Regions from separate parts of the Paenibacillus sp. FSL P4-0081 genome, predicted to be linked through region 1. Evidence: predicted binding sites of a transcription regulator. Region 1 holds the regulator's gene; each other region holds the start of a gene.
What was found. Region 1 encodes NrdR, which represses ribonucleotide reductase genes. Its sites were predicted from a motif close to AACACNATATATNGTGTT; they were not measured.
Positions count from the first base shown of each region.

Region 2: the regulator NrdR is predicted to act here: its motif matches at 2,109-2,126, upstream of nrdI (class Ib ribonucleoside-diphosphate reductase assembly flavoprotein NrdI).
Region 3: the regulator NrdR is predicted to act here: its motif matches at 2,789-2,806, upstream of P40081_RS12690 (adenosylcobalamin-dependent ribonucleoside-diphosphate reductase).

Region 1 is NZ_CP009280.1:2,637,021-2,641,271, reverse strand. It holds gene P40081_RS11100 (TetR/AcrR family transcriptional regulator) at 1-57, opposite strand, end outside; gene P40081_RS11095 (GNAT family N-acetyltransferase) at 221-769, opposite strand; tRNA gene P40081_RS11090 (tRNA-Lys) at 1,388-1,460, opposite strand; tRNA gene P40081_RS11085 (tRNA-Ala) at 1,467-1,542, opposite strand; gene nrdR (transcriptional regulator NrdR) at 1,789-2,265, opposite strand; gene P40081_RS11075 (alpha/beta-type small acid-soluble spore protein) at 2,429-2,647, shown strand; gene P40081_RS11070 (lytic transglycosylase domain-containing protein) at 2,747-3,310, opposite strand; gene coaE (dephospho-CoA kinase) at 3,310-3,906, opposite strand; gene P40081_RS11060 (manganese efflux pump) at 3,916-4,251, opposite strand, start outside.
Region 2 is NZ_CP009280.1:6,623,279-6,627,529, forward strand. It holds gene P40081_RS28230 (ABC transporter ATP-binding protein) at 1-1,475, shown strand, start outside; gene nrdI (class Ib ribonucleoside-diphosphate reductase assembly flavoprotein NrdI) at 2,215-2,574, shown strand; gene nrdE (class 1b ribonucleoside-diphosphate reductase subunit alpha) at 2,561-4,251, shown strand, end outside.
Region 3 is NZ_CP009280.1:3,031,987-3,036,237, reverse strand. It holds gene P40081_RS12690 (adenosylcobalamin-dependent ribonucleoside-diphosphate reductase) at 1-2,602, opposite strand, end outside; gene P40081_RS12685 (DEAD/DEAH box helicase) at 3,153-4,251, shown strand, end outside.

The DNA of each region.
Region 1 (4,251 bases):
CTTGGTTGCATCCAGTAGTTGCCGGATGGTCTGCTTCCGGCGATCTGAGTTCTTCATGGCGATTCTCCTCCTTCGTTCTGCTTTGACTTTAATTTATCATGATTATACATACCGACCATCGGTTTGTAAATAGAAAAGGGGGCTCAGATACCCGAGACAAATAAAAAAGAACAGCAGCTCTGCCGTTCTTGGGGATAATCAAGCCATTCTACTCTCAGGCCTAATCTGTATATCTCGCCATTATATATGTACTGTAATATTTGCCGTCTGACAGGATACGGTCCTTCTTCAGTATCCCTTCAACTTCAAAACCAAGGCTTTGGTACAAGCGGATAGCCTTCTCATTGGTTTCCAGAACGCCGCTTAGAATGATTTTGGTTATTCCGTTTGCGTCAGCCCAGGAAATGGACGCCTGCAAAAGGTTTGCGCCTACTCCGAAGCCCCAATATTGTTTCAAGACTCCTACCCCAAATTCCACCTTGTGCTTAAACCGCTGAAGATCATGTCCTTCACACCGGGAATAGCCAATGATTCTGCCGTCCGCTTCCGCAACCAGACATATATTCCGCGAATGGTTCGTATCCCTCTCAATAATTGTTTCAAATCCGGCTTCATCAATAAAAGCTTCTCCCGGCACCCGGTCCATATGCTCGGTCTCCCCGTCAACCTGAAGCCTTACCCCGGACAGAGACTTCGCATCTGCCTTAACTGCTGAACGGATCGTGTAGTTTAAACCTTTGACAAGGTATTCCTGATTATCAATGATCATGGAACTACTCCCTTCTTAAAGAATCATTGACTAGCCGCGAAGAGTACACTGCGTGGAAACTATCCTTGAGTAAAGGCTGGTGCACCCCAGCCCCTCTTCATCAAATCGCAATTTGAAAATGAATGGGCTATCCAATCGTGATCTATTCGTTAGTAATTTGTATCGTTTCATCGGTGATTGTTCTCCCATCGCTCCCTAATGCTTGGATGGCAATTCGATGATTAATGACATCCCAGATATATTCCAGGTTAGATTCCAACCATCTTCTCCATTTATATCGTAACCGACAAGTTCTCTCTCTCCCCAAGCTTCTGTGCCCGTTGGGACCGCCAAAAAAAGAATCGTTTCAACGTTTGTAGCATTTACGGAAACATCCAGTTCGCCGCTGTTCTTCGGAACTATGTACCAACTATCTTTTTTGGGGAAATTAGTTTCAACATTCGATATTCCAGGTGTAGTATCACCCGCCTGGGAAGAGATGCTCCCTTGATTTATAGAAAAGTCCCCGGAAGAACATGCTGTAAGAACGAATAGATAATTTTTGATATCCGTCTACAGCTATATATATGGTATGAAGAAACCAAAAAAAAAAACGGCATCTCTGCCGTTTCTTTAGGATGGACTCTCAGGGGCTCGAACCCTGGACAAATAGATTAAGAGTCTACTGCTCTACCAACTGAGCTAAGAGTCCGTAGTATGGTGGAGAATAGGGGGCTCGAACCCCTGACCTCATCGCTGCCAGCGATGCGCTCTCCCAGCTGAGCTAATTCCCCATACGCTTGATTTCGAATCACATTATGTATTCTGAAATCCATTTTGAGCGGTTCGCTCAAGTCGCTTTCAAGTTGTTATGTTTCGTAGGCGACTTCTATATAATACAGAAATTCAGCATCAGTGTCAACACTTTTATAAAATTAATTAATTTCTATGCAGAGGCGCTTCACACAGAGGCCAGCCTCACAATATCAAGGCTAGCCCCTTTATGCCAGGAATGGCACATTACCTCTTCACAAAGCCTCCTACAGCCCGTCCAGCTCCTCAGTCCCCTTAGAGAGCAGTCCCTTCAGTTCCTTCATAAACATGTTGATGTCCTTGAACTGACGGTACACGGACGCGAAGCGGACGTAAGCTACCTCGTCTACAGGATAGAGCTGCTCCATGACCAACTCGCCGATCTGGCGGCTCTCGATCTCGGCCAGGGCGATGCCGCGCAGGCTTTTCTCAACCTCGGATACGATGACTTCCAGACGCTCTACAGAAACGGGACGTTTCTCACAGGCGCGGATGAGGCCACGGAGGATTTTGTCACGGCTGAACTCTTCGCGGCTGCCGTCTTTTTTGATGACAATCAGCGGGGTCTCTTCAATCATTTCGAAGGTGGTGAAGCGGCGGCTGCACAGTTCGCATTCGCGCCTGCGGCGGATTGACTTATTCTCATTGGCTGGACGGGAGTCAAGCACTTTGGTATTGGTGTGATCACAGTAAGGGCATTTCATAAGCTTCATCACTTCCTCATAGTAAGAATGGGTATGCCCCGCTCCTGAAAACCCAGGCTACACGGGGATATGTTAATTTCCAGAAATCACCGTTTATTTGTTGTTATGAATATGGCAAGTCCGGCACATAATACAGTTACCAACCGATAGGAGGTGAACAGCAATGAGCCAAAACAACAGCTCCAATAACCTGGTAGCTCCAAATTCACGCGGTGCCTTGGAACAACTGAAATTCGAAGTTGCCCAAGAACTAGGTATCACCCTCTCCCCAGATGGATACCAAGGCAATAAAACTTCTTACGAAAACGGTTCGATCGGTGGTTACATCACTAAACGTCTTGTAACCCTGGCTGAACAGCAATTGGCAGGTCAATACAAATAACCTGTCTCCATAAGCTTGCCTAAAGAAGTATTGAACGGCCTCCGGGCCGTTTGATGCTTCTTTTTATGTCGGCACAAATGCAATATTTAAAGCAGAGCCTCAGAATTCACTGTAGAGCTCCGTGTATTGGTCATAATAATAAATGACGCGCTGTACATAATGACGGGTCTCGCCGAACGGGATATCCTTCACAGACGCTTCTGTTCCGTCCCACCGGCCTTCATCCAGCCAGCTCTGTACTTTGCCGGGTCCGGCATTATAGGCGGCTATAACCGCTGTCCGGTTGCCGTCAAACTGCCGCGAAAGCGTAGACAAATACCAGGTGCCCAGTTCGATATTGGAGGATGGCTCTTCTTTTAGCCGCTCAAGAGACACATCGGGAAGCTTGGCCTTTTCCAGCGCCCACTTGGCGGTATCCGGCATCAGCTGCATCAGTCCGAGTGCACCCTTTTTGGATTCGCGTCCGGTCTTGAAATTGGTCTCAACGCGGATAATTGACGCCACCAGGAACGGGTCCATCTCATAAGTAAGGCTGTGTTTGCGGATCTCATCTTTATAATGTATCGGATAAAACCACGACATCCAATTGGTACCCAGGAACAGGATCGCTGTAAAGCCGATAAACAGCAGCAGCAGTACTCTTTTTTTGCGCAGCCACTTCATCATGAGAGGCCCAGCCTGTCCCACAGGCCGGCAACCTGCCGCTCCGTAGCTCCGGGATCACCGCTGTTGTCGATCACATAGTCGGCTTTCCTGCGCTTCAGTTCGATGTCCATTTGCGACTTCAGCCGGTTCTCGGCTTGTTCCAGCGTCATTCCGTTCCGCGCCATGAGCCTGGCCAGTTGGACTCTGCGGGGCACATATACCACAATAATCTGATCGAATAAATTGTCCAGCTGTGATTCATAGAGCAGCGGAATATCCACAATAACCAGCCGTTGCGGATCTTCCTGATCTAACGCATACATACGGTCCTTAATTTCTGTGCGGATCGCCGGATGTGTCAGATTGTTCAAGGTCTGAAGTGCTTCCGGATCCCGGAAAACCATCTCCCCCAGCCTCGCCCGGTCCAGTGTTCCGTCCGGCTGCAGAATCGTCTCTCCAAAAGCCTGTACAGCAGCGGCCAGCACCGGATGTCCGGGGAGCATAACCTCTCTGGCGATGACGTCGGCATCCACCAGAGCAGCTCCCTTAGCGACAAACAGTGCGGACACGGTGCTTTTTCCGGAAGCAATCCCTCCGGTTAAGCCCATAATCATGTACTCACCTCATAATAGCTTCATTATACCCATTGCAATCAATAATAACGCCGGCAGAACAGCCGCATGCTTCATCCAGTAGCTGCCTGACAATCTTAGTCCTGTCTTCATCCCCAGCAGCAGGAAAGTTCCGCTGAACACAGCGATCATCAGCGAGGTCGACACCGGGCTGAACCCGAGCAGCGCAGCACCGAGACCGGCGCCGAAGGCATCCAGCGAGAGCGCAATGCCCAGGACCATAGCTTCCATGGAGGAAATACTCCCGGAAGCATCCATATCGGCGGAAGACGGGGTGCGGAGGATCTGAATGACTACTCCCAGATGCCGGAGCTCCAGTGAGAATAC
Region 2 (4,251 bases), 4.0 Mb from region 1:
GCCTGATCCATGAGCTGCGGGTCAGAGTGTTCTCCATCATTGAACGGCTCCCCCTGCCTTATCTGGACCGGACCTCCTCCGGGCGGCTGATTACCCGGGCCACCAACGACACCGCTGAGATCAGCGAGCTATACACCGATGTGGTCATCTCGCTGGTCAAGGATGTCCTGCTGCTGCTGGGGATCATCTACACCATGCTGCTGCTCAGCCCGTCCTTAACGCTGGTCTCTTTTACTGTGATTCCGGTGATGGCCTTCCTGGTTCTCTTCATTAAGAACCGGATCAAAAAGAACTTCTTCCATATGAAGCACTTTATTGGACAGATCAACGGGTTCATTGCTGAGAGTATCTCCGGGATGCGTGTTATCCAAAGCTTCCGCGCAGAAAAGGAAAAAGAGGATCAATTCCTGAAGCTGAACGGGGAATATTTCAAAACCACCCTGATTCAGGTCCGGCTCAACAGTGTGCTGAAGCCCGCCTCGGATATGTTCCAGAGTCTGGCCGTAGCCATTCTGGTCTGGTACAGCATCAGCCGGATCTCCGGCGGCAACCTGCAGATCGGCGTGCTGTTTGCGTTCACGACGTACATCAAGCAGTTCTTTGGCCCCATCTCCGACCTGGCCGACAAGTACACCTCCATACAGTCTGCCCTCGTATCCACAGAGCGTATCTATGAGCTGATCCGTGAGGAGGACCGCCTGGAGCAGCCGGATCGCGGCTTATCGATGGACCGCCTGCACGGAACCATTGAGTTCCGCCATGTATGGTTCGCCTATAACGACGCCGACTGGGTGCTGAAGGATGTAAGCTTCGTGATTGCTAAAGGGCAGACCGCCGCCTTCATCGGTGAGACCGGTGCAGGCAAAACTACAATTATCAGTCTGTTCAACGGCTTTTACCGCGTGCAGAAAGGCGAGATTCTGATTGACGGTGTCAATGTGAACGATATCCGGCTGGATGATCTGCGGCGGAATATTTCCGTTGTCCTCCAGGATGTCTTCCTGTTCTCCGGCACGATCCGCGACAACATCACCCTTGGCGATGATATTGCCGAGGAGAACGTGCAGGAAGCGCTGCAGGCCTCCTGCGCGGAAGAGTTCGTGCTGGGCTCTCCCGGCGGGATGGAGGGCCCGGTCACTGAGCGGGGCGGCACTCTGTCTGCCGGCCAGCGGCAGCTGATCTCCTTCGCCCGGGCCATCGCCCATGATCCGGCGATCTTCGTGCTCGATGAAGCCACCGCTAACATCGACACACATACAGAGAAGCTGATCCAGAAGGCGATCGACAACGTCGCCAGCGGCAGAACGACGCTGATCATCGCCCACCGGCTGTCTACGATTGCCGGTGCGGATCTTATCATTGCGATGAAGGAAGGCCGGATCGCCGAATCCGGACATCCACGTGAGCTGCGGCAGCGGGGAGGATATTATGCCGAGCTGCTGGAGGAGAGCCGGAGTCATATTATGAGTTCGTGACGGCGCTGCTCACACGGGGAATAATATAGTGCTTGGCGGGGCTTATCTTAGCCCCATAGCCCATCGGGGAACCTCAGCCAGTCAGGCGGACTGAAAATCCGCTATTTGCCGAAATGGGGCAGATTTGCCGGCTAAGCGGACTCAGATTCCGTTAATTGGCCTGCGACAGCCTGTTTCAGGCTCAAATGAGCAAGATAGCTGATTCTCAGTCCGCTTAAGTCCCGGAAAAGGGTTTTTCAGGGAAATAAGGTCTTCTCAGTCCGTTTCATTCTGCTGACGGTGCGCTCACCTGCTAAAGCACCAAGCAAGCTGCAGCTTATCTTCGCCAGGCTCTGTCCTGCAAAAAAACAACAACCCCCAAGCGGCTTATCGCTTGGGGGGTTGGTCTGCACATTTGTCCGGGTACCGGTTGGCTGAGCGTCAGCGGCTGCAATGGGCAACTTCCCATTCTACAGGACCCAATTCTCGCCGGACACCGGCGCACAAAAAAGCTTAAAAAAAATACTAATAAATTATAAGAGAATAGAATGCAGGCGGGGCGTGGTTTTCTCCCTTTTTCATAGGCAAATCAGGGGGTTAGAAGGACCTGTGGGTCTATTGACTTTTCAATATATGGTAGTAAAATGATTAAACGTTACTAAATATAGTGTATATAATAGAAAAGCCAATAAATCTAGTGAAATTGCCCGTCATCATTTGTCAAGTAGAAATAGCTACATGTTATAGGAGGTTAGGGACCATGTTGATTGCTTACGATTCCAAGACCGGCAACGTTAGAAGGTTCATCAATAAGCTGAAGCTTCCTGCTGTTCAAATCGAAGAGCATATGACGATCGACGAGCCTTACGTGCTTGTTACATACACCACCGGATTTGGACAGATTCCAGAGAAGGTAGCTTCTTTCTTAGAGAAGAACCATTCCAGGCTCAAAGGCATCGCCGCGAGCGGCAACAAAAACTGGGGTGAGCTATACGCGCACAGCGCAGATTTAATTGCACAGCGTTACAACGTACCGGTGGTCGGCAAGTTTGAGTTGTCGGGAACATTTGGTGATGTACAGCGCATAAAACAGGAGGTGGACCGGGTTGCGGCATATTGAACTGAACAACATGTTGATGAAGAGAGACGAAAGCGGCTTTTTCCAATTGGATAAGGACCAGGAGGCGGTAGCCGAGTTCATGCGGGATGTGGAGCGGCGCAGCCTGACCTTCACAACAACCAAAGCAAAGATCGATTATATGATTGCCAATGATTACTACGAGGACCTGTATGACCGTTATTCCGCAGCTGAGATGGAGGACGTCTACCGGATTGCCCACGAATATAACTTCCAGTTCCCTTCCTATATGGCGGCTTCCAAGTTCTACACAGACTATGCCGTCAAAAGCAATGACCGTAAGCAATACCTTGAGCATTACCCGGACCGCGTAGCTGTGGTGGCCCTGCATCTGGGACGCGGCAACGTGGAGACAGCCCGCACGCTGGCCCGCTCGATGATGGAGCAGCGCCTGCAGCCGGCTACCCCGACCTTCCTCAATGCCGGCAAGAGCCGCCGTGGTGAGATGGTCTCCTGCTTCCTGCTGGAAATGGACGACTCGCTCAATTCGATCAACTATGTACTGAACACCTGCATGCAGCTGTCCAAGATCGGCGGCGGTGTTGCGGTCAATCTGTCCAAGCTGCGCTCGCGCGGCGAGACGATTAAGGGCGTCGAGGATGCTGCCAAGGGCATCATGCCTGTCCTGAAGCTCATGGAAGACGGCTTCTCCTACGCGGACCAAATGGGCCAGCGCAAGGGTTCGGGTGCGGCTTATTATAATATTTTTGGCTGGGACGTACTAGAATTCTTGGACAGCAAGAAGATCAACGCCGACGAACGGACACGCCTGAAGACGTTGTCTATCGGCCTGATCGTGCCTAACCGCTTCTACAAGCTCGCACAGGATAATCAGCCGCTGCATGTATTCGCTCCTTATACTGTGTATCAGGCGTATGGAACGCATCTGGATGATATGGATCTGGACGTGATGTACGATACCCTGCTTGCTGATTCGCGCGTGAAGAAGAAAGTTGCCATGAGCGCACGCGACATGCTGACCAAAATCGCCATGATCCAGCTCGAATCGGGCTATCCGTATATTATGAATAAGAGCAATGCCAATAACGCCCACGCCTTGCGTAATGTGGGTCAGATCAAGATGTCGAACCTGTGCACCGAGATTTTCCAATTGCAGGAGACTTCCGAGATTAACAACTATGGAGAGCAGGACGCGATCCGCCGTGATATCAGCTGCAACCTGGCTTCCCTCAACATTGTGAATGTGATGGAGCATGGCAAGATTCGTGAATCCGTTCATGAAGGCATGCTCGCCTTGACTGCAGTCAGCGATATGACTACGGTCTCCAATGCTCCGGGTGTGGCTAAAGCGAACAAAGAGATGCACTCCGTCGGCCTGGGTGTGATGAATCTGCACGGTTACTTTGCCAAGAACAAGATTGCTTATGAGAGTGAGCAGGCCCGCGACTTCGCCCGGACCTTCTTCATGACGATGAACTTCCATTCGATCGAAAAGAGTATGCAGATCGCTGCGGAGACTCGCGAGACCTTCCATGGCTTCGCAGAATCGGATTATGCATCCGGCGTGTATTTCGACCGTTACCTGACCACGGACTACCGTCCGGTTACTGCAAGAGCGCAGGAGCTGTTCGAGGGCATCTACATTCCTACAACCGAGGACTGGAAGCAGCTGCGTGATGACGTGATGAAGAACGGCCT
Region 3 (4,251 bases), 390 kb from region 1:
TATTAATCAGCGATGCACTTCCGCAGGAAGGGCAGAGATCCCGCGAAGCAGTCGCATGGCTATGCGCACCATGGCCCCCGTGCCCATCATCAGTAGCCGCAGCTGGAACACTTGATTTCAGCTCGGCGTTCAGCGCTTCATTGAAATCAAGCTCCAGTGTAGCTGCGATAGGTGCAGGCACGTGATCGTCATGGGCGTTGTTCAGCACATGGGTCTCCAGCGCCTTGGCTACAGCGTCGGCGATGGACTCGACGCGGTTCGCACCGAAGCCGATGGCGCCGGAGCCGCCGATGCCTTTGAGATGCTTAATCAGCAGCTCGACCTTCTCGCCGTGATCCCCGTAACGCAGGAACAGCGAGCAGACGCGGCCCAGAGCTTCCGCCATGGCGAAGACGTCGGAGCCGGCTTTGCCGACGTTCAGGAAGATTTCGGCCGGCGTGCGGTCGAGATCGTTGATGGTGATATACGCCATACCGAATGGCGTGTTGATCTTATAGGTAGCGCCGCGCAGAACCTGCGGGCGTTTCTTGTATTGTTTGTCCACTACATTAGGCGCAGGCTGCGGTGCAGGCGCTGCTGCTACTGTGACTGGAGCCGGAGCAGCTTCAGCTGCCGCTGGCTCAGCTTCAGCAGTCTCAACTGCCGCCGGAGCGTCTTTCTTTTCTTCCTTCTTCGTCGTTTCCAGTACCTGTACGTCACGGCTGCCGTCACGGTAGATCGTTACACCTTTGCAGCCCAGGTCGAAGGCCATTTCGTACAGCTCGGCAGTCTCTTCAACGGTGAAGTCGGACGGGCAGTTCGCCGTTTTGGAGATCGAGCTGTCCACCCAGCGCTGAATGGCAGCCTGTGCACGGATATGATCCTTAGCGGACAGATCCATCGAAGTAACGAAGTATTCAGGGAGCTCTTCACCCGGATGGGCTTCCAGCCATTCCTGGGCAATCGGCACGAACTGCTCGTCATAGCCCAGACGGCTCTGGCGGTAATATTTGAATGCGAAATAAGGCTCGATACCGGTCGAAGTGCCGACCATGGTACCAGTACTACCTGTAGGGGCCTGGGTAATTACCGTAACATTTCGCATGCCATGCTTACGGATGGATTCGCCGACTTCAGGATAGACCTCGGTGATATTACGCATGAAGCCGCTTTGCAGATATTTATCGGTATCAAAAGCCTGGAAAGAACCCTTCTCGCCAGCGATCTCAGCAGAAGCCAGATAAGCTTCGCGCGCCATGAAGCCGTAGAGCTTGTCCAGGAACTCCAGGGATTCCGGGCTGCCGTAACGGATATTCAGCTTGATCATCAGCTCAGCCAATCCCATTGTGCCGAGTCCTACGCGGCGTTCGAGCTTCTGATTGGCTTCATTTTCCGGGAAATGATACGGTGTCTTGTCGATGACATTGTCCAGGAAACGCACGGAATAGCGGGTCGTTGTCGCCAGATCTGCCCAGTCCACGTCGTGATTCTCCGCATCGTAGAACTTGGAGAGGTTGACGGCCGACAGATTGCACACGCCCCAGCCCGGCAGACCCTGCTCACCGCATGGATTGGTGCAGATGATCGGGTTGAAATACCAGCTGTTGGACATCTGGTTGTAATATTCCATGAACACTACACCCGGCTCAGCCGACTTCCAGGCCGATTCGATAATCGTATGCCACACATCGCGTGCTCTTACGGTACGGTAAGGAATGACGCGGCGGCCGTCTGCTTTCCATTTATCCAGATCGCCGTCCCAGATTGTATCGTAATCCGGATCGGTGGTATCCGGGAAGACCAGCTCCCAGTCCAGATCCTCCTTGACGGCTTTCATGAAGGCATTGCTCACGCATACCGACAGGTTGGCATTGGTTACCTGACCCATCGTCTGCTTCACGGTAATGAAGTCCACCACATCCGGATGCCAGTCATTAATCATCAGCATCAGCGCGCCGCGGCGGCTTCCGCCTTGCTCAATCAGTCCGGTCGTATAGCTGAAAAGACCGCCCCAGGACACTGAGCCGCTGGATGATCCGTTCACGCCTCTTACAATCGCGCGGCGCGGGCGCAGCGAGGATAAGTTAATACCTACACCGCCGCCGCGGGCCATAATCTCGGTCATTTCGGAGAGCGTCTGCATGATGCCCCCGCGGCTGTCTTTCGGGGAAGGAACAACATAACAGTTGAACAGCGTAAGCTCCTCGCTTGCTCCGGCACCTGCCGCAATCCGACCGCCCGGTACCAGCTTCCAGTCATCAAGAATAGAGCGGAACTTGCCTGTCCACTCTTCCTGAAGCTCGGGAGTCTGCTCTACGGAAGCCATGGCTGCCGCAAGACGGTCCCACATTTCCTCCGGGGTCTTCTCAATATTCAGTGTCAGCTTCTCCACATCCGATTGCACGAGTTCACCGCTGCGGGTCTTCACCGTAACAATCCGGCCGGTGCGCTCAACAATCTCGCCAACCTCCTTGGTTGGAAATTTCGGATCATCCTTCGTCAGGACAAGCACCACATCGCCTACCTTGGCATTATTGCTGTCCGCGTCCTTCCAGGCATAACGGTCCAAAAATATTTTCTCACTCAGCCCCTCAAGACGCTGCTTGCGTTCCACTGTACTCAATAGAAAAACCTCCCGGATGATTGATAGGTAATACTTCCGTTCCTTGGTGTGGGCTTAGACTTTTTGTAACCCACAACAAGAACTTCCAGCGGCAGGGTAGCCGCAGCCTGCATGTACAGCGGAAGTTCCTCTTGTCAATAACAAATAACCGCAAAAACCCGCGAATAATCAAATTTTCAAGCTTTTGTAACAATATATTGTATACATCAGCTTTTCAACTATACCACATATTGTATCAGAGTTCTTTTTCCAAAAAAGCGGCCCATGGCGGGAATTTCGGAAAAACGGTAAAAGATAGTGGATTTTCTCCCTCTTTCTCGCTTTTTTACAGGTTCCAGATTGATAAGCTTCCGGGCCCGGAAGACAGATTCCGCCACGGATATTCAAGATCCGCGGAAGCCGCCGCAGCACCAGCAGCAGTACCGCTGCAAGGCTCCGCAATATTACTCCACGGCAGCAGCCGGAGGATAGCAGGTTATGAAATCTCTCTTTTACGCGCATACTACTGCTACGCATTTCGATATGAAACCGCGCCGGAGGAGGCTGCAACATGACGCAATTATTCCGCAATTCCTTGCCGCAAGGGGGAAGTACGCCTGCCCCGCTGCTGCCTGTTCCTCTGTCCTTTGAGCGTAACTGGCTGCAGGACCTGGAGTCGAAGCTCGATAAAGGCGGACCCTGGGGAGACTGGAGATTATCCCGGCTGGCCATACAAGGAGAGCAATCGGGACTCGTTACGAGCTTCGATGAGCTGCAGTGTCTGAAGCATCTGTCCGGGTTATCCCCGCTCCCCCACCAGCTGGATACCGCCCATAAGGTGCTGTTTGAAATGTCAGGCCGGGCCATTCTGGCAGACGAAGTAGGGCTAGGCAAGACGATAGAAGCCGGACTGATCCTCAAGGAATATCTGGTGCGCGGGCTCGTAAGTAAAGTTCTGATCCTTGTCCCTGCGTCTCTGGTCCTGCAGTGGGTGCGCGAGCTGAACAGTAAATTCGGTATTTCAGCCGTGGCACAGAAGAAAGCTTACTCCTGGGGCAACGACATTGTTGTCGCCTCCATGGATACGGCGAAGCGTGATCCGCACAAGGAGATGCTGCTGAGCCAGGAATTCGACATGCTGATTATCGACGAGGCCCATAAGCTGAAGAATAAGAAATCAACAAACTATCTGTTCGTACAGCAGCTGCGCAAAAAGTACTGCCTGCTGCTCACCGCCACTCCCGTGCAGAATGATCTCGGCGAGCTGTTCAATCTGATCACATTACTGAAGCCGGGACAGCTCGGGAATCAGGGGGATTTTGCCACCAATTTCGTGGTCGATAAACGCCAGCCTAAGAACGAAGTCCAGCTGAGGGGCGAGCTCTCCAAGGTGATGATCCGCAACCGCCGCGGCGAGGGTCCCGTGAACTTCACGAAGCGCAAAGTGCGCAATATCCCGCTTACCCTCTCTTTAGAGGAGAAAGAATTATATGACGGCGTCACCGCCTTTGTCAAAGACCAATATCAGGAAGCGGGCGGCAATCTCAGCAGCATGCTCTCCCTGGTTACGCTCCAGCGCGAGGTATGCAGCAGCCGGGATGCGGTGTTCGTCACGCTTGTGAATCTGATCAAGAAGCTTCCGGCGGATTCACCGAAACGTGAGCGCATGA